DNA from 3 places in the Paenibacillus sp. BC26 genome. Region 3 is predicted to be linked to each of the others. Evidence: riboswitches for the same ligand, from Rfam matches in the RefSeq annotation. Region 3 holds a riboswitch; each other region holds the start of a gene.
What was found. Region 3 has a riboswitch for ZMP and ZTP ahead of BM412_RS28875 (DJ-1/PfpI family protein). Riboswitches for the same ligand answer to the same signal wherever they lie in the genome.

Region 1: linked by a shared signal. The riboswitch ahead of BM412_RS24765 (bifunctional 5,10-methylenetetrahydrofolate dehydrogenase/5,10-methenyltetrahydrofolate cyclohydrolase) and the one ahead of BM412_RS28875 (DJ-1/PfpI family protein) in region 3 are both predicted to bind ZMP and ZTP.
Region 2: linked by a shared signal. The riboswitch ahead of rpiB (ribose 5-phosphate isomerase B) and the one ahead of BM412_RS28875 (DJ-1/PfpI family protein) in region 3 are both predicted to bind ZMP and ZTP.

Annotation. Positions count from the first base shown of each region.
Region 1 covers NZ_FPAD01000004.1:262,684-272,690, forward strand. Annotated here, with positions in the region: gene BM412_RS24755 (response regulator) at 1-1,336, opposite strand, end outside; gene BM412_RS24760 (sensor histidine kinase) at 1,311-3,191, opposite strand; ZMP/ZTP riboswitch at 3,287-3,372, shown strand; gene BM412_RS24765 (bifunctional 5,10-methylenetetrahydrofolate dehydrogenase/5,10-methenyltetrahydrofolate cyclohydrolase) at 3,468-4,331, shown strand; gene BM412_RS24770 (cyclodeaminase/cyclohydrolase family protein) at 4,334-4,963, shown strand; gene BM412_RS24775 (sensor histidine kinase) at 4,992-6,533, opposite strand; gene BM412_RS24780 (response regulator transcription factor) at 6,530-7,213, opposite strand; gene BM412_RS24785 (small, acid-soluble spore protein, alpha/beta type) at 7,383-7,673, opposite strand; gene corA (magnesium/cobalt transporter CorA) at 7,735-8,688, opposite strand; gene BM412_RS24795 (S-layer homology domain-containing protein) at 8,731-10,007, opposite strand, start outside.
Region 2 covers NZ_FPAD01000005.1:384,909-394,915, forward strand. Annotated here, with positions in the region: gene ychF (redox-regulated ATPase YchF) at 1-425, shown strand, start outside; gene prfA (peptide chain release factor 1) at 601-1,674, shown strand; gene prmC (peptide chain release factor N(5)-glutamine methyltransferase) at 1,943-2,908, shown strand; gene spoIIR (stage II sporulation protein R) at 4,009-4,737, shown strand; gene BM412_RS27720 (L-threonylcarbamoyladenylate synthase) at 4,828-6,000, shown strand; gene BM412_RS27725 (manganese efflux pump MntP) at 6,221-6,781, shown strand; gene BM412_RS27730 (low molecular weight protein arginine phosphatase) at 6,815-7,390, shown strand; ZMP/ZTP riboswitch at 7,529-7,611, shown strand; gene rpiB (ribose 5-phosphate isomerase B) at 7,729-8,196, shown strand; gene BM412_RS27740 (TIGR01440 family protein) at 8,212-8,826, shown strand; gene glyA (serine hydroxymethyltransferase) at 8,859-10,007, shown strand, end outside.
Region 3 covers NZ_FPAD01000006.1:94,786-104,792, reverse strand. Annotated here, with positions in the region: gene BM412_RS28920 (ABC transporter permease) at 1-20, shown strand, start outside; gene BM412_RS28915 (TetR/AcrR family transcriptional regulator) at 70-870, opposite strand; gene BM412_RS28910 (helix-turn-helix transcriptional regulator) at 1,071-1,904, shown strand; gene BM412_RS28905 (ABC transporter substrate-binding protein) at 2,028-3,041, shown strand; gene BM412_RS28900 (CPBP family intramembrane glutamic endopeptidase) at 3,486-4,295, opposite strand; gene BM412_RS28895 (LysR family transcriptional regulator) at 4,527-5,414, opposite strand; gene BM412_RS28890 (branched-chain amino acid aminotransferase) at 5,551-6,642, shown strand; gene BM412_RS28885 (ferric reductase-like transmembrane domain-containing protein) at 6,753-7,247, shown strand; gene BM412_RS28880 (DUF2306 domain-containing protein) at 7,314-7,967, shown strand; ZMP/ZTP riboswitch at 8,020-8,098, shown strand; gene BM412_RS28875 (DJ-1/PfpI family protein) at 8,075-8,746, shown strand; gene BM412_RS28870 (SDR family NAD(P)-dependent oxidoreductase) at 9,027-9,791, shown strand; gene BM412_RS28865 (TetR/AcrR family transcriptional regulator) at 9,885-10,007, shown strand, end outside.

The DNA of each region.
Region 1 (10,007 bases), on a different contig from region 3:
CCTCGATGAAAGCTTTTGCCGCCTGCGCGATGATGGACGATCTTGTTTTCTTGTATCGCCTCGTATAGTGGACGGCCTTGGTGAACAGCTCCTTCATCCACCGCTCCGCTTCGTCTATGGAAGCTAGCTCGCGGATCTCGTGATACGGGAAGAAATGCTCGCCGAAGCAATCCTCGATAGGCTGGCCTGCTTCGCTGACATAACCGAGACAGACCGATACGAGGCTCATGCAAATCACATAAGTATAGTCGATAGACAGCTTCTGCTCCCGGATGTGCCGGAACAGCTCACTTAGCTTAGCATCGATTCTCACATCATCTTGCGCGCGAAGCAGCAGTTGCAGCTCATCGCCAAGCTCCGGCGGATATTGCACGCCTGTTCCTTCCTTCGAGATATGCTGCCCGAAAGCGATGACGCGATCATTGCCGAGCACGAACTTATTCTGAAGCGCCGTGAGCGCTTCTTCGTATGAGCAGCGGATGCCTCCAATCCCGCTGTAAATTTGGCCAACCCCGATGGTGATCGTTAATTTCAAATAGCGTTTGATCAGCATGCACAGCTTCTCGAACGGCTCCAGCTTCGGAAGCTCGGCCTGGGCTTGCGAGCCTGTGTTCGAGGTGCCTGTGCCATGCGGCAAACCGTACAGACAGATGATGCGCCCTTCCGGTCCATTGAAGATAACGGGCTTCCCTCCGGAATCTTCCATCGCTTCCGCAAGAATGTTGGTCACGGCATATTTCCACAGCAGCCGTTCGCTTACCTCGCCCCACTTGCGATCGATCTCATCGATCTCAATGCATGCCACCGCATAAGCCTCGGCATCCAGCTGCAGCTGGTAAGAGCTGAGCTGCTGCAGAAGCACGTCCTCATGCTCCGCCAATTCTCCGCTGACCAGCCGGTTCAGCACGCTCTCCTTCATGAGCTGCAGATTCTTCAAATGCGTCGACTGCTCTTCTCTCTGTTTGCGGTGATGCTCCTGCAGCTTCAGCAGCGTAAGCGTCAGCTCATCCTTGGAAAAGGGCTTTAAGATATAATCTTCGACGCCGAGCTTGAGCGCGCGCCTTGCATAGTCGAATTCATTATGACCCGTGATCAGTACAATGCTGATGCCGGGGTAGTCTTCTTTCAACCGCTGCGCAAGCTCCAGCCCGTCCATAAATGGCATCGTAATATCGACAAGCGCAATATCCGGCGTTGTCTGCTGCGCGATCTCGAGCGCTTCCAGCCCATTCTTCGCTTCCCCAATGATCCGGTAGCCGTACAGCTCCCAGTCCAGCACCGTGCGTAAATACTCACGGAATATAGACTCATCATCTGCGATCAGTAAATTCAACATGCCTGCCGCCTCCTGTTTCCTCATGCTGTTCCATAGGCAATCGTACTTGAATCTCTGTTCCCACGCCGGGCTCACTGATTAGCGTCAGTCCGTACCCTTCTCCAAAATACAGTTTAATCCGGCTGTCCACGCTGCGCATCCCGAACGAACTGCCGGTATTTCCGGCAGCAGACAGCACTGCGGCGGGTGTGTTCGTTGAATCAACGCTTGGCCGCAACAACGTCTCCAGCCTTTCCGGCGGAATGCCGACTCCGTCGTCCTTAACGGTAAGCAGCAAATCCTGACCTTCGATGCCGCCTGTCACGATGAGGTGGCCGAACGTCCCTTTTGTCTTCAGCCCATGATAGATGGCATTCTCCACGAGCGGCTGCAGCGTCAGTTTTAACACGGTGCAAGAGAGCACTTCCGGCTGGACATCGATTTGGTAATCGAACACATCGGCATAGCGGATCCGTTGAATGGCCAAATAATCGCGCAGCCCCTGCAGTTCATCCTGAAGAGGAATCGCCTCTTTCCCTTGGCTTAAGACGATGCGGTAATAATCGGCCAGCGATTTGGTTGTGCGCTGCACATCCTTGACCCGCCCTATCTCCGAGAGCGTATAGATCACGTCGAGCGTATTGTACAAGAAATGAGGCTTGATTTGGGATTGAATCAGGGCCAGCTCGTACTCCCGCTTCTTCTTCTGTTCGAATCGCACATTATCGAGAAGCAAATTAATGCGCGTAAGCATCGTATTAAAGCCGGATGCGAGCAGGCCCAGCTCGTCGTTCGATTTGACCGGCAGCTGAATGGTAAGATTCCCTTCTTTCACCAGCTTCATATACTTGGTCAACAGTACGATGGGCCTGGCGATGAGCCGATTTAGAATACCCGCGCCCATCAGCGCGAACAAGAAACAGAAGAAGCCGATGGTCATGATGAGCGCCGTAATTTTGCGATTATCCGCCGTCAACGCATTAAACGGTTCCATGGAGATCAGCTTCCAGCCGAATTTAGGCATTTCCGAGCTGATGACAAGCAGCTTCTCCCCTAGGAAACGATCGATTGTCGAACCGCTGTTTGTCTGATTGATCCACTGTCTAAGCGCCTTGTCTTCCACGGGCTTGAGCAGCTGCTCCTTATGCGTAGAAGAGACGATCGTGCCTGCTTGATCGGTCAGCATGTAGCTGCCGCTTTGATCGTTGCCGATGTTATTGTAAATCGCCGAAAGCGATTGTTCCTTCACATTAAGCACCAGCAGCCCAAGCTCCTGGCCGGTGTAGATGTTATTGATTTTCTTGCCCACCGTAAGAACAGGCTCGTCCGCTCCGAGCGTCAGATAGCTTCTTTTGTCCATCGGAAACCAGATGTTCTGGCCGGTCGTTTCGCGAATGCGCTTCATCATCGGGGTCTGCAGAAGCGTCTCCGGCTGAGGCGCGCCGGCGTTCTCAATCGCAGCCGATGTGCCATAGATCGTGCCATAAGTATCAATGAATGCAGCGCTCTCCACATCCGGAAAAACAAGCAGCGCGAAGCTAAGCTGATTGGTAATCAAGGTCGACAGCAGCAGCGAACGCTCCCGGCTGATTTCGCCTTTGTTATGGTCTTGAATGACGCGGTTTAAGTTGATCGTCAGTATATTGGCGCAGCTTTCCGCATTCGTGAGAATACCATTCATGCGCGTAATGATCAGCGAGGAGTTGTCGCTCACATTGCTGATCGTCTTGTCTACAATCGCATTCGTATAGATGGTATTGGACGCAAAGCCCAGCACAAGGAGCGGCACAATGATCAGCGGAATATAGATCGCGATAATTTTGTTGCGAATGACTTGATTTCGCAGCCAATGGGGATACAGCCAGTTTGTCAGCACAAGCGCGTTGCTCCTTTCGCAGTTTCCCAAGAATCAGCAACATTATAGCACAGCCCTGTTCAAAGGCACCTCCTCGTGCTACACTCTAGGAAAATAATGCTGCATGCAACTGGCGAAATCAGTGGAATGAACCACGAGGGAGCATGCGGATCGAATCACACCGTTCGCCTGGGGAGAAGTATTTGCGACTGGCCATGTCTGAGGACCGGCCTGTCTGCGAATGCTTTTTTTCGTTTCTTATCGATCGTACATTCAGGATGAAGGAGAGGATCTCTAATGGCCCTTATTCTAAAGGCGAAAGAAGCGGCTGAGCTCGTGTATTCGGAAATAGCGCTCCGCGTTGAGGAATGGAAGAAGAATGGAAAACAGCCGTCTCTGGCGACACTACTGGTCGAAGGCGATCCTGCCTCGGCTTACTATGCGCGCTCCAAGCAGAAGATTGCCGAGAAGCTGGGTATCTCGTTTCAGCTCCATACGTTCGCGAACGATGTTTCGGAAGAGGAATTGAAGCGCGTCATCGCTGCGCTTAACGAGGATGAAGACGTTCATGGCATTATGCTGGAGCTGCCATTGCCCGCGCATCTATCGGCAGCTGCAATTGAAGCTTGCATCGCCCCTGCCAAAGATATCGACGGCGTCACTCCATCTAATAAGCTAGCCGTTTACACGGGCAATGACACGGGACTTTATCCCGCAACGCCGCAGGCCTGCATCGGGTTACTCAAGCATTACGGGTACAAACTAGAGGGTCGCAACGTGGCTTTAGTCGGCAGGGGTCAGACCGTCGGCCTTCCGCTGTTTCATCTCCTTCAACGGGAGCATGCAACCGTGACTGTCTGCCATTCCAGGACGCCGGATCTGGCTGCTCAGCTGAAACATGCGGAAATCGCCATCGTGGCGGTTGGCAAACCGGATATGATTACAAAGGATATGGTGCATCCGGGCTTAATCATCATCGACGCAGGCATTAACGAGCTTGCGGACGGTTCGATTACCGGCGATGCCGCTTCGGATCTGAGCGACGCGGCCGCTGCTGTCTCACCGGTTCCCGGCGGAGTCGGCACCTTAACGACCGCGATTCTGTTTCGCAATCTGATGAAAGCCATGGATATCCAAACGTCGATGAAAGGAGATGCGTGACGATGACTACAGTATCATGGGATGATTCCATCCGCCGCTTCTTAGAGAAGGCGGCCAGCGCCGACCCCACTCCGGGCGGCGGAAGCGCCGCTGCCCTTGCCGCAGCCCTCGGCACAGCCATGACCGCAATGGCGGCCCATCTCTCGCAGGGAGAGAAGTACGCCGATGCACGGCTTCAAGTTAACGCTGCATTGAACGAGATGCACCGGCTTTCCGCCGCGTGTGAATCGCTGCTCGCCGAGGACATTTCAGCCTTCGACGGTTATATGCATGCACTGAAGCTGCCTAAACAGAATGAGTCAGAAAAGGCTGTTCGCCAAGAGGCGCTCCATAACGCGACCATTGCCGCCATCGAAGCTCCGCTCCGACTGATGGAGGTGTGCAGAGCGGCGCTGCTGTCTACACTAAGCATCGCTTCCTGCACGAATGCGCATGTCATCTCTGATCTCGGTATCGGCGCTTTACTCCTTGAAGCCGCTGCGCAATCCGCGCTCTTAACGGTGGAGATCAATTTAGCCGCACTGAAGGATGAAGGGATAAAAGCCCATTACGCTGCGAAACGCACTTCCCTTATCGCTGAAATCGAACAACTCAAAAACCGGACATTAGCTGTCGTTCGCGACAGAATCTAATGTCCGGTTCCCCTGTTCCTACTATGGCTCAAGCCGCTCCCTGCACCCTTACGCTGAAGCGTACGCCTTCAGCCGTATTGGCGATGCTATATTCAGCGCCGTGAGCATCCAGTACTTTGCTGACAATATAGAGACCCAGTCCGCTGCCGCCGGTGGAGCGGCTGCGCGACTGCTCCGCCCGGTAGAACGGCTCGAACAATCGCGGCAGCTTCGACTCCTCCACCTGCACGCCGGTGTTCAGCACCTCCAGCCTGTACCACGGATGCAGCGACTTCACCTGCAGCTCGCTCCCCTCATCTGCTGCGCAATACTCCTCGGATAACCGAACAACGACCCGCTCCGCATCGCCGGAATATTGAACGGCATTGGTGATGATGTTCGCCACAGCCTTCGACATGAGCCGCTCATCGGCCGTAATCATCGCTTCCTCCGGCAGCTCGACCTCTAGCTGCATATGTTTGACATCTGCCAAGTAGCTCATATTATTCATCGATTCCCGTACCAATTCGGTTAGATCCACCTTGCGCATCAGCGGACGGAAATCCCGGCTTTCCAGCTTCGACAGCTCCAGGATCTCGTGCACAAGCTTATCCATATCCTGCATAATCGTATACGATTGGCGCAAATATCTGTCCCGATCGCGGTAGGAGCCCACGTTAGCAATCATCGCCTCCAATTGACCGCTGACCGCCGTTATCGGCGTCTTGAGCTCATGCGAAATCGTCGCCACAAATTCCCGCCGTTTCGCTTCCTGCTCACGTTCCTGCTCGATATCGCTCTTGAGCTGCGCGTTGGCATCCTGCAGCTCCCCCATCGTCAGCTGCAAATTAACCGCCAATTTGCTGAGGCTAAACGACAGCTCACCCAGCTCATCCTTCGTGTTCAGCGCAGGCTTCGTTACAGAGAAGTCGAGTTTGGCCAGCCGCTTTGCCACTCGGTTAAGCGAGAGAAGGGGCCGCGCGATTAACCTTGAATAGATGAGCGCACCACCCACTGCAATAAGGAGAATCGGGATCAGCATGTAGGGCAGGAACAGCAAGATGACATCCGCCGCTTCCCCGATCGGCTGCAGCGGAGCATCCACGGACAGCGTATAAGGATCATCGCTTTCTGCGAATTTAATCGTCTTATCGACGCTCAGCATTTGCATGTTCGGGCCGCCGCCATTACCGTCGCCGGGCCCTTTCGCAATCTCACGGCCATCGATCACCCGACCCGCTTCAAGCTGCTTTCGCATACCGAGGTAACTCGCATTACGGGACAGCCAGCCGTTCATGCCCCGATAACTCGGCGGGATATAATACCCCTGCCCCTCCTTATCGCGGATCATGAGCGCCGCATTATGCTCTTGACCAAACTTCGCCATAAGCGGAATGGCATCGGCCGCACTCACGCCGTCGATCTGTTTCACCAGTTCGCTGAAGCTGCTTTCGAGCCGGGATTGCTTGATGTTCTTATAATAACCCGGCAGCATGAAGTAGAGAGTCAAGTAGATGAGAAGCGCGGATACGACCAGCAGCGCAGCCGTAACCATGAAGATTTTAAACCGTATCCCCTTGCGCCGGATCATCCTTCCACCAACGCCAGCTCAGACTCCAGCGAGTAGCCGACCCCTTTTACCGTACGAATGACGGAGATCCCGAGCTTCTTGCGGATATTCTTAATATGAGCATCGACGATGCGGGAGTCGCCGTAGTAGTCGTAACCCCATACTTTGTCCAGCAGCATATCACGTGTCATTATCCTTCCGGCGTTATGTACGAGCGTGTGCAGGATATCGAATTCCTTCGTCGTCGTATCGATGAGCTTGCCATCGACGAAGATTTTGTACGCATCGGCATCCAGCCTTAATCTTCCGTCAAACAGCTGCTCCCCGGACTGCCCGCTGCGCGTGCGCCGAAGGACAGCCTCCACCCGCTTCATCAAGACGTGAAAAGAAAACGGCTTCGTCACATAATCATCCGCTTCTTCCTCAAAGGCGCGCAGCTGATCCTTCTCTTCGCTAAGAGCCGTCAGTACGATGACCGGCGTTTCGGAGCGCTCGCGAATATTGCGGCATATCTCGTAGCCGTGCATGGAAGGCAGCATCAAGTCTAATATGACGAGGTCATACGACGACTGCTGAAATTTTTCCCAGCCTTCCAGTCCGTCCCCTGCTACATCCACCTCATATTGTTGTGCCCGTAGAAACTCAGCAATGAGCTCTTGTATATAATAATCGTCTTCGATGACCAGTATTGCGGCAGGCATCGTCCAATCCCCCATCCTACTCAGCATGTTACCTCCAGCATAACCGACGAAGATGAAAACAGTATGAATCGTTTCTGAAAAATAACTAAAAACCATTCGGAAAACAGCAAAAAACCACCAGCGATCCGCCGATGGTTTCGTTAAGCGCATAAATAATTGATGACCTTCATCAATGCTCGGTATTCTGGCGTGCCAGCTTCTCCTGCGCCATGCGCACAAGCTCTTTGACCATCGCTCCGCCGATCTGTCCGCCGATTTGACCTGCCGACTCCGTCGATAGTTGGCCGTTGTAACCGTGCTCCAGCGGAATGCCGAGTGATTTGGCTACTTCATATTTCACATCGTCAGGTCTGCTCGGATTCACGACATAACCTTCCCGCCGCATCACTTCCGCCTTAAATGCGCTCATCTGAGCATCAGCGCCGGGTACCAGATGTTTTCTCCGACTTCTTCTTGCCATTATTCCTGTCGCCTCCTTAGGGTTGAGTCGTATTCCTTACCGTTCCCTAAGGATAATTTCTCTATTCAAACCAGCCCTTGAACTTAAACCATGCAAACATGCCAGCAGCAAGCAGCACCATAAACACCAGCACCATATAATAGCCGGCATGCCAACCGAGCTCGGGCATATTGGAGAAGTTCATGCCATAAATGCCGGCAATAAAAGTTAACGGCATGAAAATCACCGTAATGACCGTCAATGTTTTCATAATGGAATTCATCCGATTGGCGTTCAGCGACATATAGTGATCGCGCAGATCCGACGTCATATCGCGATTCGAATCCACCATCTCCGAGAGCTTCAGCAGATGATCGTAAATATCGGTGAAGAACAATTGGTAATGTTTTAACGCTTCGATCCGCTGCGTATTGAGGATACGGTAGAGCAGGTCCCGCATGGGAACGATGGTTTTGCGCAATCGGAGCAGCTTGTTTCGAATTTCGAACACCTGGCTCAGGTCCGTCCTGAATCCTTGATCGGTGCCGCCTGTTTCGATCTCCAGCAGCTGATCCTCGATTGCCTGCAGCGCCGGAAAATATTGATCCACCAGCTCATCCATCACCGTATATGCGGCATGCAGGTTGCCATGCGCTTCCGTATGCGGTTTGCGGATGATTTTATCCCAAGCACGATCGACCTCATGGAGCGGCAGCTGATGGTAGGTCACCAAGAAATTCGGACCGACAAATACATCCACCTCCGAAGCCTCAAGCGTCTGCTCGTGGATCGCGTGAAGCACGAAGAAATGCACATCGTCGTAATGGTCCATTTTGGGACGCTGCAAATAAAGGAGACAATCTTCAATCGCCAGCGGGTGAAAATGAAAATAATCATCCAGCAGCTTCGCTTCTTCTCCCGTCGGCTCGCAGAAATCGACCCAGTACCATTTTAAATGTGCGATTTGGTTTAAATCTTCCAGCTTGTTCAGCTGCTTGATATGGTGATCATTCGTAACGGCAACAATTCGAATCATGGATCATGAGGCTCCGTCCGTATTTTTGTCTTCATTGTAGCATTAACGGTACTTGAACTTGAAGCTTACCACGCCGCTGTTATCCATCGTATAGGAATAGGATGCGAGAGAATCGCCATAGTTTCTCAGCAGCGCTTCCCAGCCGCTCGGTCCTTGCTCGTCCTTATACGTGCGTTTAATGGTGACGGAGGTCAAGCGCGCCTCTACGGCGCTGCTAATTCTCGCTTCGAACTCCGCTTGATCGTTCACGGTGAGACCGTTAATGACATAATAGTTAAACGTATTGGCTGTAGCTTGCGGAAGGGTGTCCTTCCAGGCATGATCCTCGCGAAGCGCTTCGTCCGTCACGTTGAAGTAGCCGTAGTTCAATCGCCCCGCCACATCCGGAACGGGATCGTCCCATGTTACATCGAGGTTGTAATACGCGCCGTCGATCTTCACTTTGTTCCACGCATGGCTGCCGCCGTCTGCCGTACCGATGACGATATGCGATTCAATGCCCGCCATGCTTAACAGCAAATCTGCCGTCCCCGCGTAACCTTGGCAGACCGCGATGCCATTCATCAGCACCCCATACACGGAGTAGGATTCCGGCGGAACGGTATCATTCTTGTAATTCTCATAATCATAGGCGGTATGCTGCAAAATATAATCATGAATTGCAAGCTCGCGTTCATATTCGGTCAAACCCGGACGGATGATCTCCGCTAGGACTGCTCTCGCCCTTGTGTCGATTTCCTGCATCTGTTCGTTCTTAATGATCACCGGAAGCGATTGTTTGGCTGCTCTCAGGAGATCTTCCTCATCATTCACAAAATACGTCCCGAACCGCGAGAAAATCCGGTATACCAGCACGATTGCTTGCTCCCGTGTCGTCGTCACGCGCGGTTGAAAACGCAGTTGAGTGCCGCTCACATTGCCTTTCATGATGCCGTTGCCGGCCAGCATGCCGATCGCATCGCGCGACCACTGGGCGAGCTGCTTGTCGTCCGCGAATTTAGGCGGTGTCCCTTTTCCCTCTTGGAGCTTCGTTTGGAAGCCGGCTTTAGCCAGCGTGTTATAGAGCATCAGCGCGAGCTGCTCCCGCGTTACATTCGCCTTGGGGGAGAAGGTGTTGGGGCTTGTCCCTTTAATAATGCCCAGCTCGTAGGCTTGGCCGATGCGGGGGTTGTTTGTATCCCGAAACGGATTCTGCTTCGGATCCGCCGGTTTCGTGTCGGTCAGCACTTCATAGAGCTGCACGGCCATCTCGCAAAATTCCTGCCGCGTCAACGCCAATCGATAGCTGTTCGTTAATCCATATGGGATGAGTCCGCTCG
Region 2 (10,007 bases), on a different contig from region 3:
GCGAATTCGCGAAAGCGGAAGGCGCAGAAGTTGTGCCGATCAGCGCGAAGGTAGAGTCCGAAATCGCCGAGCTTGAAGGCGAAGACAAAGAAATGTTCCTGGAGGAGCTTGGCCTCACGGAATCCGGCCTTAACCGCCTGATCCGCGCAGCTTACAAGCTGCTTGGTCTGTACACCTACTTCACGGCAGGCGTACAAGAAGTGCGTGCATGGACGATCCGTAAAGGCATGAAGGCGCCGCAAGCGGCAGGCGTTATTCATACGGATTTCGAGCGCGGCTTTATCCGTGCCGAGGTTGTGTCCTACGAAGATCTGATGGCGGCAGGCTCCATGAATGCTGCGAAGGAAAAAGGACAGCTTCGCCTTGAGGGTAAAGAATACGTGGTGCAAGACGGCGACGTTATGCATTTCCGTTTCAACGTATAGCGACTGAATGATTGGTTTTAGGGCCCGAAATTCTCGGGTCCTTTTGCTATGCTTGCGGAAGCCCGTGCTAAAGTCGGCAAATTAACCAGAATTGTCACGTTTATGGTTTGCAGTGCGTTATGTTATACTAAAAGAACAATCAATTGGATTTATTCTAAAGTAGAGGTGAATGACAGTGTTGGACCGTTTACAGGCACTCGCTGACCGGTATGAGAAATTGAGCGAGCTGTTGTGCGATCCGGATGTGGCTAGCGATCCGAAGAAGCTGCGCGACTACTCCAAGGAGCAGTCAGACTTGCAAGCTCCTTATGAGGCATATACGGAATATAAGCAAGTATCCGAGCAGCTTGATGAAGCGAAAATCATGCAGAACGAGAAGCTTGATGAAGAAATGCGCGAAATGGTGAAGATGGAAATCGACGAACTGAGCGCGCGCAAGGCTGAGCTGGAAGAACATATTCATGTTCTCTTGCTGCCGAAAGACCCGAATGACGATAAGAACGTGATCGTGGAGATCCGCGGCGCTGCCGGCGGCGACGAAGCGGCATTGTTCGCATCGGATTTGTACCGCATGTATATGAAGTTTGCGGATACCCAAGGCTGGCGCGTAGAGCTGCTGGAATTCAGCGAAAGCGATCTTGGCGGCTTCAAAGAGGTTATCTTCATGGTAACCGGCAAAGGCGCCTACAGTAAGCTGAAATTCGAAAGCGGCGCGCACCGCGTACAGCGGATTCCGGTAACGGAGTCCGGCGGCCGGATTCATACGTCGACTTCAACCGTAGCGGTTATGCCGGAGGTTGAAGAGGTCGAGATCGAAATCCTCGATAAAGATATTCGGGTCGATACGTTCTGCTCCAGCGGTGCAGGCGGTCAGTCCGTTAATACAACGAAATCAGCGGTTCGCGTGCTTCACGTTCCGACGGGCATCATGGCTCAGTGTCAGGATGGCAAGTCGCAGAACGAGAACAAAGCGAAGGCGCTTCAAGTTCTTCGTGCGCGGATTTCGGATATCAAGCGCCAAGAAGAAGAAGCCAAGTATGCCGGCGAACGCAAAAGCAAAGTCGGTACAGGCGACCGCAGCGAGCGGATTCGGACGTACAACTATCCGCAAAGCCGCGTAACGGATCACCGTATCGGCCTTACGCTGCACAAGCTCGACTCCGTGCTGAACGGCGACATGGAAGAGATCATCAATGCGCTGACATTGACGGCTCAGACGGAATTGATGGAGCGCGAGAATCTGGTTTAAGCGCAGGAGTTTGAATAGATGGAAGAAACGGGAGCGGCCTAGGCTGCTCCCGTTTGTGTAGCTTGGCGAGGTGGAAGGTGGGTCGCCGGTATGGGGCGGCACGAAGCGAGCGGATATCGAGTTGAGATTAGATTGAGACGAGCGTAAATCAAGATGAGCGTGGATTGGGACGGGCGTAGATCGAGACGAGACCTCTAGAAAAATTATTTTTAGGGAAATCGCGCGTGTAGCGTTCATTGTTGAATTTGAGTATAAGGGAGTGTTTGTTGTGGAGGACAATGGCCAAGCCGGAAGCGGGGCGCTGCTTACGATTGGGGAAGTCTGCGTGCGTGCGACTAAGATGCTGGAGGCTCGTGGCATCAGCGAACCTCGCAATAACGCGGAATTGCTGCTGCTGCATGTGCTCGGAATGGAGCGGGCTGCGCTGATCCGCGATTGGCGAGACCCTTTTCCTCAGCAGCACGTCGCTGCATGGGAAGCGCTGCTTGCCCGCAAAGCAGCCGGCGAGCCTGTCCAGTATTTGATCGGCGAGCAGTGGTTCTACGGCTTGCCGTATCAGGTCACCCCTGCGGTGCTCATCCCGCGCCCGGAGACGGAGCTGCTCGTTGAAGCCGTGCTGGAAGCAGCGGATAAGCTGTGGCCGGGGACAGCGGGAGTTGAGGTTGGCGTGGATGCGTGTATGCCGACGGTGGTTGACGTCGGCACAGGCAGCGGCGCCATTGGCGTGACGCTGGCAACGCTGCGTCCGCAGTGGCGCGTGTGCGCGTCCGATCTGTCGCCGGACGCGCTGGCTGTCGCCCGCACGAATGCGGCGCGGCACGGCGCAGCGGCGCGTATGACGTTCGTGCAGGGCGACCTGCTCGGGCCGTTCGTGCAGCCACGGCCCGAGGAGCACGTAGATGCACCCGGCAGCGTAGCCGGCCTGCGCATCGACGTGCTGGTCTCGAACCCGCCGTATATTCCGGCGGGGGACATTGCCGGCTTGCAGCCGGAAGTGCGCGACCATGAGCCGCGCCTCGCCCTGGATGGCGGCGATGATGGCCTGACGCCGTACAGGCGCATGGCAGAGCAGCTGCTGCAGCTGTCTTCGCTGCCGCGCATCGTCGGCTTCGAGCTAGGCATGGGCCAAGCCGAAGCCGTCGCCGACCTGCTCCGCGGCATCGGCGCCTGGCGCGAAGTGCGCAGTATCCCCGATTACGCGGGAATAGACCGCCACGTGCTGGCGGTGGAATAGTTTTCGCGCGGATCACGCTCGCATCGGGGGCTGAGAGTTCCGAAATCGAACTCTCAGCAGTGAACTAGCGTGAAGATGAATCTGAAAGTTCCGAAATCGAACTCTCGGCATCGCAATCAGCGGAATGCAGCTTGTATGGGGAGCTGAGAGTGCAAAAATCGAACTCTCCGCACTGAAATAATGTGAAAATGAGCCTGAGAGTTCCGATATCGAACTCTCAGGCTTTTCGTTGACCGGATTGAAACTTAGGATGGAGCCGAGAGGCCGCGAACTCCACGAAACGCTGCTCATTAGCGGATATACCGCTAATAGCGATCAACTAGCTGAATTCGCCCCTCATAAGCGGCCAATCCGCCAACAGTTACTCGAACCCGTCGAATGTGGCACTGAATTGCCGTATATCCCCTCAATAAGCGGATATACCGTTAATAAGGATTAAACTAGCTAATTACTCTCCATTAAGCGGCTATTCCGCTAACAGTTGCTCGAACCCGTCGAAAGTGACACTTAATCGCCGACTATCCTCGACATTAGCGGATATACCGCTAATAACGATCAAACTAGCTAATTACTCCCCCTCTTAAGCGGCTATTCCGCTAACCGTTACTCGAACCCGTCGAAAGTGGCACCGAATTGCCAACTATCCTCGCAATAAGCGGCTATTCCGCTCGCGAAGTCCGGCCAGCACACCACCTAGACTGGCCTGAAAGTCGCTCCGCAAATTCTAACGGTTGCCAGAGCGCCTCATCTATCTTTTTTCGGCGTTTTCGAATTCTAACGGTTGCCAGAGAGGCTATTTCGCGATTTAGCATGGTTTCCACCTGTATACGGACAAATAAGGCCTCTGACAACCGTTAGAGAAAATTCAAAGCCAAAAAAGACCAAATAAGCGCTGTGGCAACCGTTAGAGCACAACACCACCTTCGCCGTCGCAGGGGAGGCTGTGCAATAGTGCCGTAGGTTGCTTTTTTACACTCTACGAAACTCTTTTTTAAGTGATTGATAGGTTTAGAGAGCCGCCGCGAGGGACATAATGGGGATATGATCGTTCCGGAACGCAAGCCGATGCACCGACGGGTGCCACAAAGGAGCTTGTCGTTATGATTCGCACTTATTCCCGTTTTCCTTATCGTCCGATTTATGGGTATGTCCTTCTTATCGCTGCAGTGTTGCTTATGAGCTGGGAAAGTCAACGTGCCGATGCGGCAATTGCCGGCGGCGGCATTCCGTCCGAGTCGATTCGTCTGCGCATTCTGGCGAATTCGGATAATGCGTCTGATCAAGCAGTAAAACGCGAAGTTCGTGATGCCATCGTAGCCGAAATGAACAACTGGGTAGCGGGACCGCAAACTATCGAGGAAGCTCGCGCTACAATCCTCAATCATATGAGCGACATCGAAGGCATTATTGCTGCCAAACTCAGCTCGCGTGGTTTTCACTATGGATTCAAAGCGGAACTCGGCCATGTGCCGTTTCCAACTAAAATATATGGCACTCAAGTGTACCCTGCCGGCAATTACGAAGCGCTTCGCATCACTCTTGGCGCAGGTGCAGGACAAAACTGGTGGTGTGTACTGTTCCCGCCGCTCTGCTTCGTGGATGCGGTAAGCGGGGAAGCATCGACTCCGGCGGTGGCCGCAACGGCAACTGTGGGTGCAAAAGCAGACAGCGATGCCAAAGTAACTTCGGCCGCGGCAGATGCTCCTGCCAAAGATCAAGCTGCCGATCAAAACGTAAAAGAAGGCGAAACGAAGCAGCCGGAAGTGAAGTTTTTTCTGTGGGAAATCTTCAAGTCGATCATGAGCTTTTTCCGCAGCCTATTCAGCTAACTATAAAATAAGCTCAGTCGCGCACCCTGCGATTGGGCTTTTATTGTATAGGGATGGCCGTTTGGATGGCGCGAGGCGGCATATGGTATAATGGGGCAAAACAAAGCAGAAGCTGGGGATACGACATTGACCATCCATCTACGAAAAACATTACTGTGGGAAGCGGACAGCCACGACCCGCGCGACGGTGAACTTGACGAGGCGGCAGCCTTACTGCGAGAGGGCGGGACCGTTGCTTTTCCAACCGAAACGGTTTACGGGCTAGGTGCCGATGCGCGGAGCACGGCGGCGGTGGAACGGATTTTTGAGGCAAAAGGGCGCCCCTCCGACAATCCGCTGATCGTTCATATTTCGGATCGCAAGCAGTTGGAGGAGCTGACACTTCCGCTGGTAGGAGAGTCAGCCATACTTGCCGATAGGCTGATGGATCAATTCTGGCCGGGGCCGCTGACCATCGTGCTGCCGGTGAAGCCTGGGGCGGTGTCGTCGCGGGTAACTGCGGGACTTGCTACCGTTGCGGTGCGAATGCCTGCTCATCCTGTAGCCTTGCAGCTTATTGCCGCGTCTGGTTGTCCGCTGGCGGCACCTAGCGCGAATCGCTCCGGCCGTCCAAGTCCGACACTGGCCTCGCATGTGCGAGAGGACCTTAGCGGCCTAATTGACGGCATCGTCGATGGTGGCGCCGCAGGGGTAGGTCTTGAATCGACCGTCGTCGAGGTGGACGGCGATCTTGTGCGGATCTTGCGCCCCGGCGGCGTGACGGCCGAAGCGCTTCGCGAAGTCGCGGCGCGGGTCGACTACGACGCCGTTGCCGCTCCGGGCGCCGGCATTGCCGCTGCCGCCGCTGCTGCTGCGCCTTCGGCGGCGGGAGCTCCCGCAGCGGAAGCGCAGGCGCCGCGCTCGCCAGGCATGAAATATGCGCATTACGCCCCGCAGGGGCTGATGCACTTGGTCAAGGGCGACGCTGACGCCGTCTCCGCCTATATTGAGGCGGAAGTCGGCGCAGCGAAAGCGCGCGGCGAGCGCACGGGCGTGCTCGCCTTTGCCGAGCATGCCGCTCGGTACGACGCCGACTGCGTGCTCGTCGTCGGCAGCCTGGCGCAGCTCGAAACGGCTGCGCACGGCCTCTACAATGCGCTGCGCGAGTTTGACAATCGCGGCGTACAGCGCATCTGGGCCGAAACCTGCTCGGAGCAGGGTATCGGCCATGCGCTCATGAACCGCTTATCCAAAGCGGCCGGCCACGCGGTGGTCCACGTCTAGTGACGGTGAGTTCCGCGTGCCGCGCCAAGCCATGCGCGATCGCACTTACTTGCGGCCAACTCGTGCGCCAAGCGTCACCGTCCCGTACCCGTACCACCAGCGCGCCAAGCGCCACTTCCCTAGCGCACTAAACCCGCGCCACCCACAACCTTCCCCAGGTCATCTTTCCAACCTTGTCCGCATATGCTTGTGGAGAGGTTGCGGACAAGGAGAGGATGAAATGGTGGAGGCGGGCATGCATGCCGGACAATTGCTGACGCTGCTGATTATTGCTGTGGCACTGGGGATGGATGCTTTTTCGCTGGGTGTCGGCATTGGGCTCAAGGGCATTCGGCTGATGGATATAGCAAAACTTAGCGCGATCATTGCGCTTTTTCACATGGTCATGCCGCTCATGGGCATTTTCACGGGCAAATACGTCAGTACGCTGCTGGGCGGCGTGGCGACGACGGCGGCCGGTGCGCTGCTGCTCCTGCTTGGCGGCCATATGATCTACAGCTCGCTGCGCGGCGATGCGGTGGAGTCGATCGACTACCGAAGCTCATGGGGGATGCTGCTGTTCGCGCTTGGCGTGAGCATCGATTCCTTCTCTGTCGGCATCTCACTTGGCATGTTCGATACGGACATGCTGCTGACCGTACTGCTGTTCGGCGTTGCCGGAGGCTTGATGTCCGTTTTTGGGCTGCTGCTCGGTCGTAAGGTAGGCACAAGTCTCGGCGGGTACGGGGAAGCGTGCGGCGGCGTCATTTTATTTACATTCGGTTTGCTGTTCCTGTTCTAACAGAACGGCATCTTATAAGGAGTGAAATCAATCGTGAAACGGATTCTATTCGTGTGCACGGGCAATACATGCCGTTCGCCAATGGCTGAAGCGCTGCTTCGGGCGAGGTCCCAGCAAAGGGGCATGCAGCTTGATATTCGTTCCGCAGGCGTGTCCACGATCGATGGACTGCCTGTTTCCAATCATGCGCGGACGGCGCTGTCCAGACGTGATATTGTGCACAGTGGTACCTCGAAGGCGCTCGAAGGCGGCTCGATTGCGTGGGCAGATCTTATTTTGACGATGACCGCCAGTCATAAAAGGCAGCTGCTGCAGCATTTTCCGGCTGCGGTGGACAAGACGCATACGCTGCTTGAGTTCGTGAACACGGATCCCAAAGTGTTGGCGAACATCGCCGAGCTGGAAGGGCTGTACTCGAACTGGCAGATTAAGCAGGCGCTGGGACAGCCGCTGACTCCGCAGGAGCGGTCCAGGCTCCTTGAGCTGGAGCAGCAGATCCCGAGCTTCGATGTGGAAGATCCTTTCGGCGGCTCGCTGGCGATGTATGAGCAGAGCGCCAGCCAAATCGAAGCCGCGCTCAACCGTCTTCTCGATCGACTGAAAGGATAAGTGTATTTGTCTGAAGGCTTTTCGTGGCTCTTTAATAAGGTGAAACTGCGCTCGCTGTCAAACGATGGCAAGCGCCGTTTCTTCCGGCAACGATTGATTTTGAAGCCAAAATCCGTTATGATAAAAGCAACTAAAGACGGTTTCCGATGTAACTGGCGACGAAAGTGGGTTAAACCACGGTGGAGCATCGGATCATACGGCCGGTCGCCTGGGCAAAGAGCAGCGTGCGCAAGCATGCTTGCTCTTTTTTCGTCTTTTTCGGCGAAATCAGGTATACTAATGCCATTGTGAATCGACAATTTCCGCCATGTGCGGTTCTATTGGGAGGAATATGGATTATGAAAATCGCCATCGGCGCAGACCACGCGGGCTACCGCTTGAAAGACGAGCTGGTTCCGTTTATCCAATCGCTTGGCCACGAGATTGAGGACGTAGGCTGCGATTGCGCCCAGTCCGTAGACTACCCGGATTATGCGCTTCCTGTTGCGGAGCTTGTTGCGCAAGGCAAGGCTGAACGCGGCATACTCATTTGCGGTACGGGAATCGGCATGTCCATCGCGGCTAACAAAGTCAAAGGCATTCGCTGCGCACTGGTGCACGATATGTTCTCGGCCAAAGCAACCCGCGAGCACAACGACACCAACGTACTGGCAATGGGGGAACGCGTCATTGGCCCGGGCGTAGCGCAAGAGATTATCCGGATTTGGCTCGAGACGCCGTTCTCGGGCGGCGAGCGTCATGTCGGCCGCGTGAACAAAGTGATGAAGCTTGAAGCACAATATGCCGATGCGGCAAAATCCGAGTAAGGGGCGTACCCAGCGATGAGCGACCACGGCCACGGAATAAGCAGCATGGATTCGGCACAGCTGACCAAGGATGTAGAAACCGTTGTCCGCGAGCTTGCAGCCGTGTCCGGCATTCGCCAAGGACAGCTGCTTGTCATCGGCGTGTCGACCAGCGAAGTACTCGGCCAGCGGATCGGGACATCAGGCACGCTGGAAACGGCAGCCGCGATCTATGCGGGAGTCGAGAAGGTACGTCAAGAATTGCAGTTTTATCCGGTTTATCAGTGCTGCGAGCATTTGAATCGGGCACTTGTTATGGAAAGAGAAGCCGCCGAGCGGTATGGTTTGGAGCTCGTTTCGGCTATCCCCGTGCGCAAAGCCGGCGGCTCCATGGCAGCCTACGCGTTCCAGAAACTGCAGGATGCCGTGCTGACCGAGACGGTTCAGGCCCATGCGGGCATCGATATCGGCGACACCTTCATCGGCATGCACTTGAAGCGTGTAGCGGTACCGGTGCGACCAACGATCCGGGCAATCGGATCCGCGCATTTGACAATGGCTTACACCCGTCCGAAGCTGATTGGCGGGGAACGTGCGGTTTACACGCGGGAAGCGGCAGGCCCGGCAACGGATGCCGGCACATGCGACTAATATATTTATTTTACTGAGGAGGACTTATCAACATGGAAAACCTACGTAAACAAGATCCTGAAATTTTGAAAGCACTTGGCCTTGAGCTGCAGCGTCAACGCGACAACATCGAGCTTATCGCATCCGAGAACATCGTTTCCGAAGCGGTATTGGAAGCAATGGGTACTGTACTGACGAACAAATACGCAGAAGGCTACCCGGGCAAACGTTACTACGGCGGCTGTGAGCATGTGGATATCGCCGAAGATATCGCACGCAACCGTGCCAAAGAATTGTTCGGTGCTGAGCACGCGAACGTGCAGCCTCACTCCGGCGCACAAGCTAATATGGCAGTTTACCTGGCTGCGCTAAACCCAGGCGACACGGTTCTTGGTATGAACCTCGCGCATGGCGGTCACTTGACGCACGGCAGCCCGGTTAACGCATCCGGTCTTCTGTACAACTTCGTGGCATACGGCGTTAACGAGAACACTTTTACAATTGACTATGCAGAAGTACGCAAACTGGCGTTCAAACACCGTCCGCGCATGATCGTTGCAGGCGCATCGGCTTACCCGCGCATCATCGATTTTGAAGAGCTTGGCCGTATCGCTAACGATGTAGGCGCATTGCTCTTCGTTGACATGGCGCATATCGCAGGTCTTGTAGCAGCAGGCTTGCACCCGAGCCCGGTTCCGCACGCACACTTTGTAACAACAACTACGCACAAAACGCTTCGCGGACCTCGCGGCGGTATGATCCTTTGCCGCAAAGCATGGGCGCAAGCAATCGATAAAGCAGTATTCCCAGGTTCCCAAGGCGGACCTCTGATGCACATTATCGCGGCTAAAGCAGTAGCTTTCGGCGAAGCGCTTCAGCCTTCGTTCAAAGAATACGGCAAGAACGTTGTCGACAACGCGAAGGCGCTTGCTGACGGTTTGATCGAGAGAGGCATCAACATCGTTTCCGGCGGTACGGACAACCACTTGATGCTGATCGACCTTCGCAACCTGAACATCACAGGTAAAGACGCGGAGCACGTGCTCGATTCCGTACAAATCACAGTCAACAAAAACGCGATTCCGTTCGATCCGACCAGCCCGTTCATCACTAGCGGTATCCGTATCGGTACACCTGCAGCGACTTCCCGCGGCATGGGCGTAGACGCAATGGCTACCATCGCAGAAGTAATCGCTATGACG
Region 3 (10,007 bases):
GCAAAGCCGGCCAGCGGTAAAACAACAAAAGCAGCGATTCAGAGCCGATGAGCTCGAATCGCTACTTTTTTACATCTGACGCCTCACTTCAAGATACTGCTCGATCCCATCCAGTATACGCTCCAGTCCGAAGGCCAAGTCGTCTCCAATCGGACTCTCGACCTCACCTGTATACGCGCCTGACATGACGATCGGTTGCAGGTCCGGGAAGTTGCTCTCCGTAATGAGCTGCTTCAATGCGGCCGTGTAACTCAAGCCGGAGAAAGTCGAGAAGCTGTCGCCGGCTTTAATGACCAAATCCATGTCTCTGGCAATCATGCCGCATGCCCTCGCATAGCTGCTAATCAAGAGCACGAAGGACATTTTCTCAAAATCATTCACGGGGAAGTCACGCATAATGCGAAGCATCCAATCAATAATACGAAGATTGCCGGGCATCATGGGGACGCTTCGAATGGGAATATCGGCGAACCAGGGATGGTCCCGGAAGACCTTGATACAGAATTGCACGTAGTCCTGCATCTCCGCGCGCCAATGTTTCTTTGACGCTCCCGTCTCCGATTCGGGCTCCGCTTCCGGTGGAGGAGGGCAGACTCTATCTTGCATCAGCAGCAGCAGGTCCTCTTTGCTCGTTATGTAACGATATAGGGACATCGTAGTGAAACCGAGCGCTCCGGCCACGCGGCTCATCGATACGGCGGACAGTCCGTCTTGATCGGCGATTGCGACGGCGGTGTCCACGATTTTGGGGATGCTGAGCTCGCCCTTAGGTCCTCTGCGCGACTGCTTGATAATGCCCCAGCTCAGTTTTACGCTCTCCGGCAAGCTTTGTATCGCTTCATCATCATAGTGATCCTTAGTATCGGACATTGCCATTAATCCTCCGTCAGCTTACTGTTTCTATAAGTGTATATGTAGTAGACAGTATATCATAATTCGAGACCTCGGAGATGATGTAAAGCCTTGCCGGGATCGCAACTGACGATTTTCCCAGCCGCTCCTATAGTCACCTCGTCAGCCTGTACATTTTGTTATATGATGGGGAGAATTAATGAAGGGAGTGGAACCACATGGCCTACAGTTATGAAGAGCTGGCGAGAAAATTTGTACAGACCCCTGTCGATCTGTTTGGTGTGTACAGGACGCAGCTTGAAGCGAACCAGGTATACAGCGGGCATGTGGACAAGCCGACTTCGAAATGCGCGATCATCTTCTCTCTAAGCGGAGCTGCCGAATTTATCTTCGATGACGAGGAACGCTACCGGCTTGAGCCTGGCAGGGCACTGATTGGGGGAGCGGGCAGAAGGCTTGAAATCAGAGTGGGCGACGACGGCTTTCAATATAACATCGTGCATTATCTGCCGAGCATGGCGGAACCAGCGCCGGGGGGCTTAAAGCGTACTCACGAAATAACGCTGTTGGAAGTTATGGTAGATCCAGAGCTGCTGCGGCTGCAAGAGCAACTGCTTCAAGCCGCTTCAGCGCCAGACAGTATGGGGATGCTGGAGAAGAAATCGTTATTCTACCAGTACGTAGCCAAGCTGCTTCAGTCCGAGCGCAACCGTCAGAACAAAGAGAGTTATTCGGTGATCGACGATGCGCTCAGCCATATTCATGACCACTTCATGGATCCGCTGACGCTTGCCGAATTAGCCGAACGCTACCAGATGAAGCCGAAGTATTTCTCTTATTTATTTCGCAAATATACGGGCACCGGACCGATTGATTATCTCATCCATTACCGCATGAACAAGGCGCACGAGTGGCTGCTGACCGAGCAGGTGTCGGTATCGGCGGTCGCGAGAAGCGTCGGGTACGCGGATCCTTACTACTTCAGCCGACTGTTCAAGAAATATAAAGGCGTAGCGCCAAGTATGGTCGGTCATCTTCATCAGAAGAAATAGTCCATTGTCATGTCGGGAATTTCTCTATTCTATTTTCCTGCGTCTGATGGTACTGTTTTACTTGATAATGAGAATCGTTATCGAAACAGACAGTATGAGGATATGGAAGAGGGGAAGCTTGACATGCATCTGAGAAAACAGTCTTATTGGGTACTAATCGCTCTGTTGAGTTTGGCTTTGATCCTAAGCGCGTGCTCCGGTTCGAAAAATAACGGGGCATCTAATACTGCACCGAGCGATGAAGCGGAGCAGAGCAGCAACACTACTTCGGCAAGCGCATTCCCGCGCACCATCGAAGCAGCAAACGGCAAAATCGAAATTGCCAAAAAACCGGAAAGAGTGGCGGTCGTTCATTGGGGGTATGCCGACTCGATCCTGCTGTTTGATCTGAAATCGGCAGCGCTTGCGCTTCCTTTTACGGAGAAATCATCGGCCCTGCATACGGACAGCTACAAGCCTTATGTGGACAAGCTGGGTGAACTGGTCATCGTAGGCGAGAACACAACGGTGAATATGGAAGCTTTGCTGAGCTATAAACCGGATTTAATCATCGCGGGTAACGCCATCAATGCCGAAATAACAGATCAGCTGGAGAAAATCGCAACGACGGTCGTTATCGATGAAGCCGTAACCGATATTTGGAGCAATTGGCAAGCGCTCGTTACGAAATTCGGGGACATCCTCGGACAAGAGGACGTTGCGAAGCAATACATCGACAATTACAATGCGAACCTTCAAACAGCCAAAGAGAAACTGGCGAAAGTGGAAGGCACCGTAGCATTCATCCAAGTTCGGAATAATGCGGTATGGCTGGGCGGCACGAAGTATTTGACGCAGTACTACGGCAGCGGACTTGGCTTGAAAGCGCCGACTGATCCGGCTATGGAGGAAGGCGTAGAGCTTTCGCTCGAAGGGTTAAGCAAGCTTAATCCCGACCATCTCTTCCTCGGCTACTTCAATTACGTCGACAAATCGCTCCCTGCCATGACGGACGATTGGGAGAAAAGCGCAGTCTGGAACAGTCTGAATGCGGTTAAAAACAAACAAGCCTACGCCATCAACGGCGAGCTGGCGATGGGCTACGGTCCAATCGGCAACAGCTACGGGGTGCAGGCTGTCCTTGAAGCCTTAGAATAAGAGTACCAGTAACTGCCTCCTTGGGAAGTACGGGATAGCGCCATTTCCGTGCTGTACCGGGGAGGTTTTTTGTATTCTTGTCCTTTTTGAGGGGCTCCTTGGTTCGGGAATCGATCGCGAAGGTACGCGGAGGTGCGCGGTACACATCGGTAGCTATTCCCCCTGCCGGGGCCGAGGAGCGAGATGCGTTCTAACGGTTGCCATTGCGCTTATTGGGTCTATTTTTGCCCTCTAAATTCTCTAACGGTTGCCGGAGAGCTTATTTGACCTTTTACGACCGGAAATCGTACCTAAATCGCGAAATAGCCTCTCATACAACCGTTACAATTGTGGAACGTCGAAAAAGGGGAGAATAGGCGCACTGGCAACCGTTAGACTTCGGGAGCGACTCTCTCTGACAGCCCAAAAGCGTCTCCCCTGAGAGAGACGCTTTGCTTTGGATGCTTACGCTGGATTCGAACTCTTCTTCGCGTTGTACTTCACGACGCTAGCTGCCATATAGATCGCTGAAACAGCTAGGATGACGATAAGCCAGCCGTCGTGAAGCGAGCCGAACCAGTCGAAAGCAGATGTTTTGACAAAAGCAAAGAACAACACATTAAACATGCAGCCGATGAGGATGACCGACCAAATCGACCGCAACCGGATATACATGTAGCCATACAGGAAGCCAAGCGGGATGCCAAGCAGCTGCATCGCGATCCCTCCAGGCTGAAGAGCGGCAATAATGATGGAAACGAGGAGAACCGCCCAGAAGACGGCCACATTGCGGCGCGCTTCATTGAAGAGGATGCCCACGAACAAGATGAGCTCCAGCGCGGTGTTGATGACGGCTGAGACGATGAGGTAGCCGGTCGGAACGTCGGCATACTGATTAGTGAAGGTTGCCAGCTCGCTTACCCCTTGATGGAGCAGGAGCTTGAGGGCGGCGGTGAAGAAGAAAGCAAACCCGATGCCGACGGTGATCATATGCACGGCTTGTAAGGTTGAAATCGGCAGGTACTGCTGCATCCGTATAAAGCCCGGCGGCGTCTGCGAATCCATCAGTTTGTATTTGACCTTATATGCCAGATAACACAACACGACGGACAGCACCAGCACGATAAAAGCTTGCGCAGGCAATTGTTCGCCTTCTCCGAAGGTTCCCCACTCCGTCAGCGGATTTACAGCTGCATTGTAAATCACGATGGCGGCAATAATCATGGCTACGTACAGCACTACATTCGCGAGCATCGCAAGATATCGTCTCATCATTCAGATTCGCCCCTTTAATTGGGTTGCGCAAATCGGAGGTACAAGACAACATATTCAGGGGATTGAGTGTCTATGCCAGCCATGCCATCGGCTTCACGATCGGCAGCGTTATCAGTGGAAGATTCGACGAGTTCAGATGAGCGTGAAGACGAGCTTTAATATCAAAGAAAGGCCGACATTCTCCTTGGACGGAGCAATATCGGCCTTTCGTATGGTTGTCGCGAGCGAGGACTATTGAAAACATTCGATAAAATGCTGAGCGCGTTTGGACAGCAGCTGGTCCTTCAGCCACAGAATGCCGACCTCGGATTGAAAATCGGCGTCGCGAATAGGGAGCGTGATCACGTCACCGGAGGGAAACGAGGAAATAACCGATTTCGGAAACACCGTTGCGCCGATTCCTGCGGCAATTAGGGACATAATAATGGCGACGCTGGAGCATTCGCAGATGATGTTGGGCTCAAAGCCGTGACGGCGGAATTCGTTTACGACCTGCTCGTGCATTTTGATTGTTTTGTCGGTCTTTAATGTAAGCTGCGGATATTGGGCGAGCTCCTCGATGCTGATATCGTTCCCTCTGCCGGGGGAAGCCCATGCGGCAGGCATCAAGGCAACATAAGGATCGGAAGGAAGCGGGAGCATATCCAGCTTGTTCGGAAGCAGATGAGCCTCGAACGGCAATCTGGATATGACGAGCTCAATCGAGCGTCTCTCCAGCATTTCGCCCAGCAGGTAATGGTCGCCCTCGGCAATCTTAAACGTGACCTGAGGGAACTTCTCGCGCAGCTGCTGGATCGGCCCCGGGAGTATGGAAACGCAGGAAACAACCGCACCCAGGGAGAGCGTACCTCGCACACCAAGCTCAAGCTCTTTGACTTCCTTCATGGTCTCGTCTAATTGCAGCAGCAGCGACTCTGCCCGGTCCTTAAGCAGCCGCCCTGCAGCGGTCAATGTCAGCTGGGTCCGGCTCCGCTCGAACAGCTGGGCGCCGAGCTCATCTTCCATCAGCATGAGCTGCCTGCTAAGGGGCGGCTGCTCCATATGCAGCAGCTTCGCCGCTCGTGTAATCTGCTTCTCCTGTGCAATGGCCAAGAAGTATTTGAGCTGTCGAAAGTCCATTTAAACATCCCCAATTTATATTCTCTTTGCATACTTTAAAGGTATGGATAGTGAACAGAATAGATATTTTATATATACCTCAACAGGTGGTAGTATGCAATCACCAATTAGAAAGTAAGGGAGTAGTGATTCAACCATGACAGCAGCCAATAACGCCATTTCGATCGAACGCAGTCTGAACAAGAAGACGAAGCCAGCGCAGGATCAGCTAGGTTTCGGTATCTATTTTACCGATCACATGTTTGTAATGGACTACAGTGTCGAGCAAGAGTGGCATAACCCGCGCATCACGCCGTACCAGCCGATCGTACTCGACCCGGCCGCGAAAGTGTTCCATTATGGACAAACCATCTTCGAAGGCTTGAAAGCCTACAAAACCGAAGACGGCGGCATTCAGTTGTTCCGTCCTCGCGATAATTTTGCCCGTATGAACCGTTCCAACGATCGTATGAGCGTGCCTGATCTGGATATTGATGTGGCCATTGCAGCGCTGGAGCAGCTCATCGCAGTCGATCAAGACTGGATTCCGGATCTGCCGGGTACATCGCTGTATATTCGCCCATTCGTCATTGCCACACAAGCGACGCTTGGCGTGTCTCCATCCGAGAATTACCAATTCATCATTATCATGTCGCCTGTTGGCGCCTACTATCCGGAAGGAATCAATCCGGTCAAAATCCACGTGGAATCCCACTATGTTCGTGCAGTTGTAGGCGGCGTGGGTGAAGCGAAGACAGCCGGCAACTATGCGGCGGCCTTGAAGTCGCAGCAAGCCGCTAAGGAAGAAGGCTACACGCAGGTTCTGTGGCTCGATGGCACGCAGCACAAATATATCGAAGAAGTCGGCAGTATGAATGTGTTCTTCAAAATCAACGGAACGGTCGTAACGCCTGCACTGAACGGCAGTATTCTAGCGGGTATTACACGCAACTCGGTTATTCAGCTGCTTAAGCACTGGGATGTTCCTGTTGAGGAGAGAGTGCTTTCCATTGAGGAGCTTTATGAAGCGGGTCGCAACGGTACGCTGGAAGAGGCTTTCGGAACCGGTACCGCAGCCGTTATTTCGCCTATCGGCGAAATGAACTGGAACGGAGAGAAGCTCGTGATCAGCGAAGGCGTGACCGGCCAGCTCTCGAAGTCGATTTATGATACGCTGACAGGCATCCAAACCGGTGCCGTTGCGGATCCGTTCGGCTGGGTCAAGAAAGTCGAATTCAGCCAAGAGTAATCAAATTATGGTGAGGCTATACGCAGATGTTCATCGTACTGTGAGATTTTTCGAGTGGGGTCTATGGTAGAATCAGAAGTAAGGATTCTTCTCGAAAAAGGAGCACGTACATGCTGCAGCCTCGCCATTTTTTTATTTTCTTGCTACCGCTAATTAATGCAGCCGTGTGGATTGCTTTTCCACCTGTGGATCACGGGCTTCAGCCTTCGTTTGCCCAGCGTCATCTGGGCGAAGTGATCGGCTCGACAATGATGATTATGATGGCCTTCACCTTATTGCTCGCAACGAGAATCCGGGTATTGGAACGATTATTAGGCGGCTTGGATAAGCTGTATGTCGTCCACCGGAACGCGGGTATATTTGTATTTCTGCTGCTTTTCCTCCATCTGCTCGTCATGCCGCTTAATCCGAATGAGGTCCCTCCCGGACGGGCTCCCGGCTATATTGCTTTTGGGGGTTTTGTCCTGCTCATTCTCCTATCGGTGGCGCCGAGGATTCCGGGGGTTCGGCGGGTTATGCGGATAGGCTACCGAGGATGGCGGATCTCGCATCGGTTTATCGGGGTGGCGGGTTCCATTCATTTTGAACAATTCCGGTTCCGATGAGCGCTGTGCTTGTGCGGAGGACCGCGGCGTTGAGTTTTCATTTTTGAAACGAGGTACAGCCCAGCTATGCAGAAGTCTAAAATTCTCTATCGGTTTATGCTGACGATTGCGGTCGGCTTTATCGTATATGTGATCACCATCAATTTCTTCGTGGATCCCCAGGCGGAGCGTTTTCTGAGTCACAAGATCAACCTAAAGCATCCGTTAAACAAGCCGGTTTGGCTTAATGTGATGTATGTCCATGTGGTGTGTGCGAGTATCGCGATGGCGGCGGGAGCGGTTAATTTTGCCACGAAGGTTCAGACCCATTACCGGCGCGCGCACCGAGCTATCGGGTATGTTTATTTTGGCGCGATCCTTGTCGTAGTGCTCACTTCCGGCTACATGGCGCCTTATGCGACCGGCGGTAAGCTGAACAGCGTTCCGTTGAACCTGCTGAGCATGCTGTGGACGGCCATGACGGTGATCGCGATTGTGAAAATAAGACGAAAACAGCGCATCGCCCACCGCAATTGGATGATCAGAAGCTACGCGTTCTGCTACACGAATTTGTGCATTCATGCGATTACTTATGTAGTTCACCAAGGATTCGGTTTGTCCTATACGCACAGCTACACAATCGGCGTTTATGGGGCTATTCTCTTCCTACTGCTTGCAGCCGAGGTTGTTATCCGAGTGGTATTTGGACAATCGGGCAAGGGAAGGCCGATGCAGCCCTAATAGAACTTCATCGTTGATTTGACTAAATATTCGGACTACAATATAAGCAGTATTCGGTGTGTGTGACTGGCGTAAACGTGGAGTACCACGAGGGAGCACATATTCATATGCCGTACGCCTGGGCGAAGTGCTTGGTCTTTGGACTGAGCGCTTTTTATTATTTCATGGGAGATGATGAGATGGAGCAGGTGCGGCAGGCAAGACATGTAGCGATTCTGATCTTTGATCGCGTGGAAGTGCTGGATTTTGCAGGGCCGTTCGAGGCGTTCCTATCCGGCAGCAACTATGGCCGGGACTTCAATGTGTTTACCGTAGCTGAACATGATGGTCCGATTCATGCGCTTGGCAATCTGAGCATTAACCCGGCCTACAGCTTCCGGACTTGTCCGAAGCCGGACATTCTCGTCATTCCCGGAGGACCGGGCACCAGAACCGAAATGCACAATCCTGTCATGTTGGACTGGATCAACCAAACTGCCGGAGAAGCGGAGCTGCTTCTGTCCGTGTGCACAGGCGCTCTTCTGGTAGTGAAGGCTCAGCTGGCAGATGGATTGAAGCTGGCTACGAACCGCCTTGCGATGCATGAGCTGCGGGCAATAGCGCCGGAATCTGCAGAAATTCATGAAGAAGCGCGTTATGTGGACAATGGGAAGCTTATTTTGTCGGCCGGTGTTTCAGCGGGGATCGATGCGTCTTTGTATGTAATAGGTAAGCTGCTGGGCGAGGAACGGGCGCTTCTGGCAGCAAGTTTGATGGAATACGATTGGGTGCGCTCATGAAGAAATCGCGCTAGTCCACAGGAGTGGGCTAGCTTTAAATTTATTCTTTACTGATCGTTCCCAATATGATATGATCAATTCGTAAGCAAGAAGGAAGCAATCGTGAGTGAGGATGCATTCCTTTTTTATTCGCAATAGTAGAACGATCATTCCCGTAAGGGCTGCGGTCAAGTTGGCAGCCAAGCATAGTTTGCAGTACATTTTATTTTTTTACTCTTTTGAGAATGATCATTCTCAATTGGTGCATCATAATAAACAAATGACAAAGGAGCGATACAAAATGGGTAAATTAAACGGTAAAGTAGCATTCATTACAGGTGGTAACAGCGGGATCGGCTTTGCAACGGCGAAGTTGTTTGTAGCTGAGGGAGCTAAGGTTGTCATCACAGGTCGTAATCAGGCTACGCTGGACAAAGCAGTGGAGGAGCTTGGTGCGTCGAACAGCTTCGGTATTCAAGCCGAAACAACCGATCCGCAGAGCCTGGAGAAGGCAACGGCTGCAGCAGTTGAGAAATTCGGCCGACTGGATGTCGTGTTCGCCAATGCCGGCATTGGCGGTCATACTCCGCTCGGCGGTACGGAGCTGGCCGCATTCCAGGAAGTCATGAACGTGAACGTGACGGGCGTGTTCTTCACCGTACAAGCCGCATTGCCTTACTTGAAGGAAGGCGCTTCGGTAGTCCTGAACGGTTCGGTGCTTGCTAATGCGGGAAGCCCGGGATGGGCAGCGTATGCAGCGAGCAAAGCGGCCGTTGCGAGCATGGCGAAAGTGTTTGTTTCCGAATTGTCGCCTAGAGGCATTCGCGTAAATACAGTCGTTCCCGGCCCTACTCGCACACCGATCTGGGGTCAGCCGGAAGGGCTGGCGCAAATGGAAGCCAAGCTCACGCGATCGGTTCCGCTAAACCGTTTGGGTGAACCGGAAGAAATCGCAAACGTAGCTTTGTTCCTGGCTTCGGATGATGCTTCGTACGTGCAAGGCGCCGAAATCAGTGTTGACGGAGGCGGCGGCTCATCCCCGTTCGGTGCACCGGTATATCGTTAAGCCTAAAAGCCGCCGGAGTATAGGACACCTTGTCAGGGGATTCTTTACCGATTGTTCTCAATATGGTAAAATCGACTGGAAAGGGGTATGCTTATGGCTAGAGCGAAAGAATTCGAAGAAGACGTCGTGCTGCTGAAGGCAATGAAGCTGTTCTGGGAGCAGGGCTACGAGAAAACATCGATTAATGATCTTGTCGAGCGTATGGGCATTCACCGC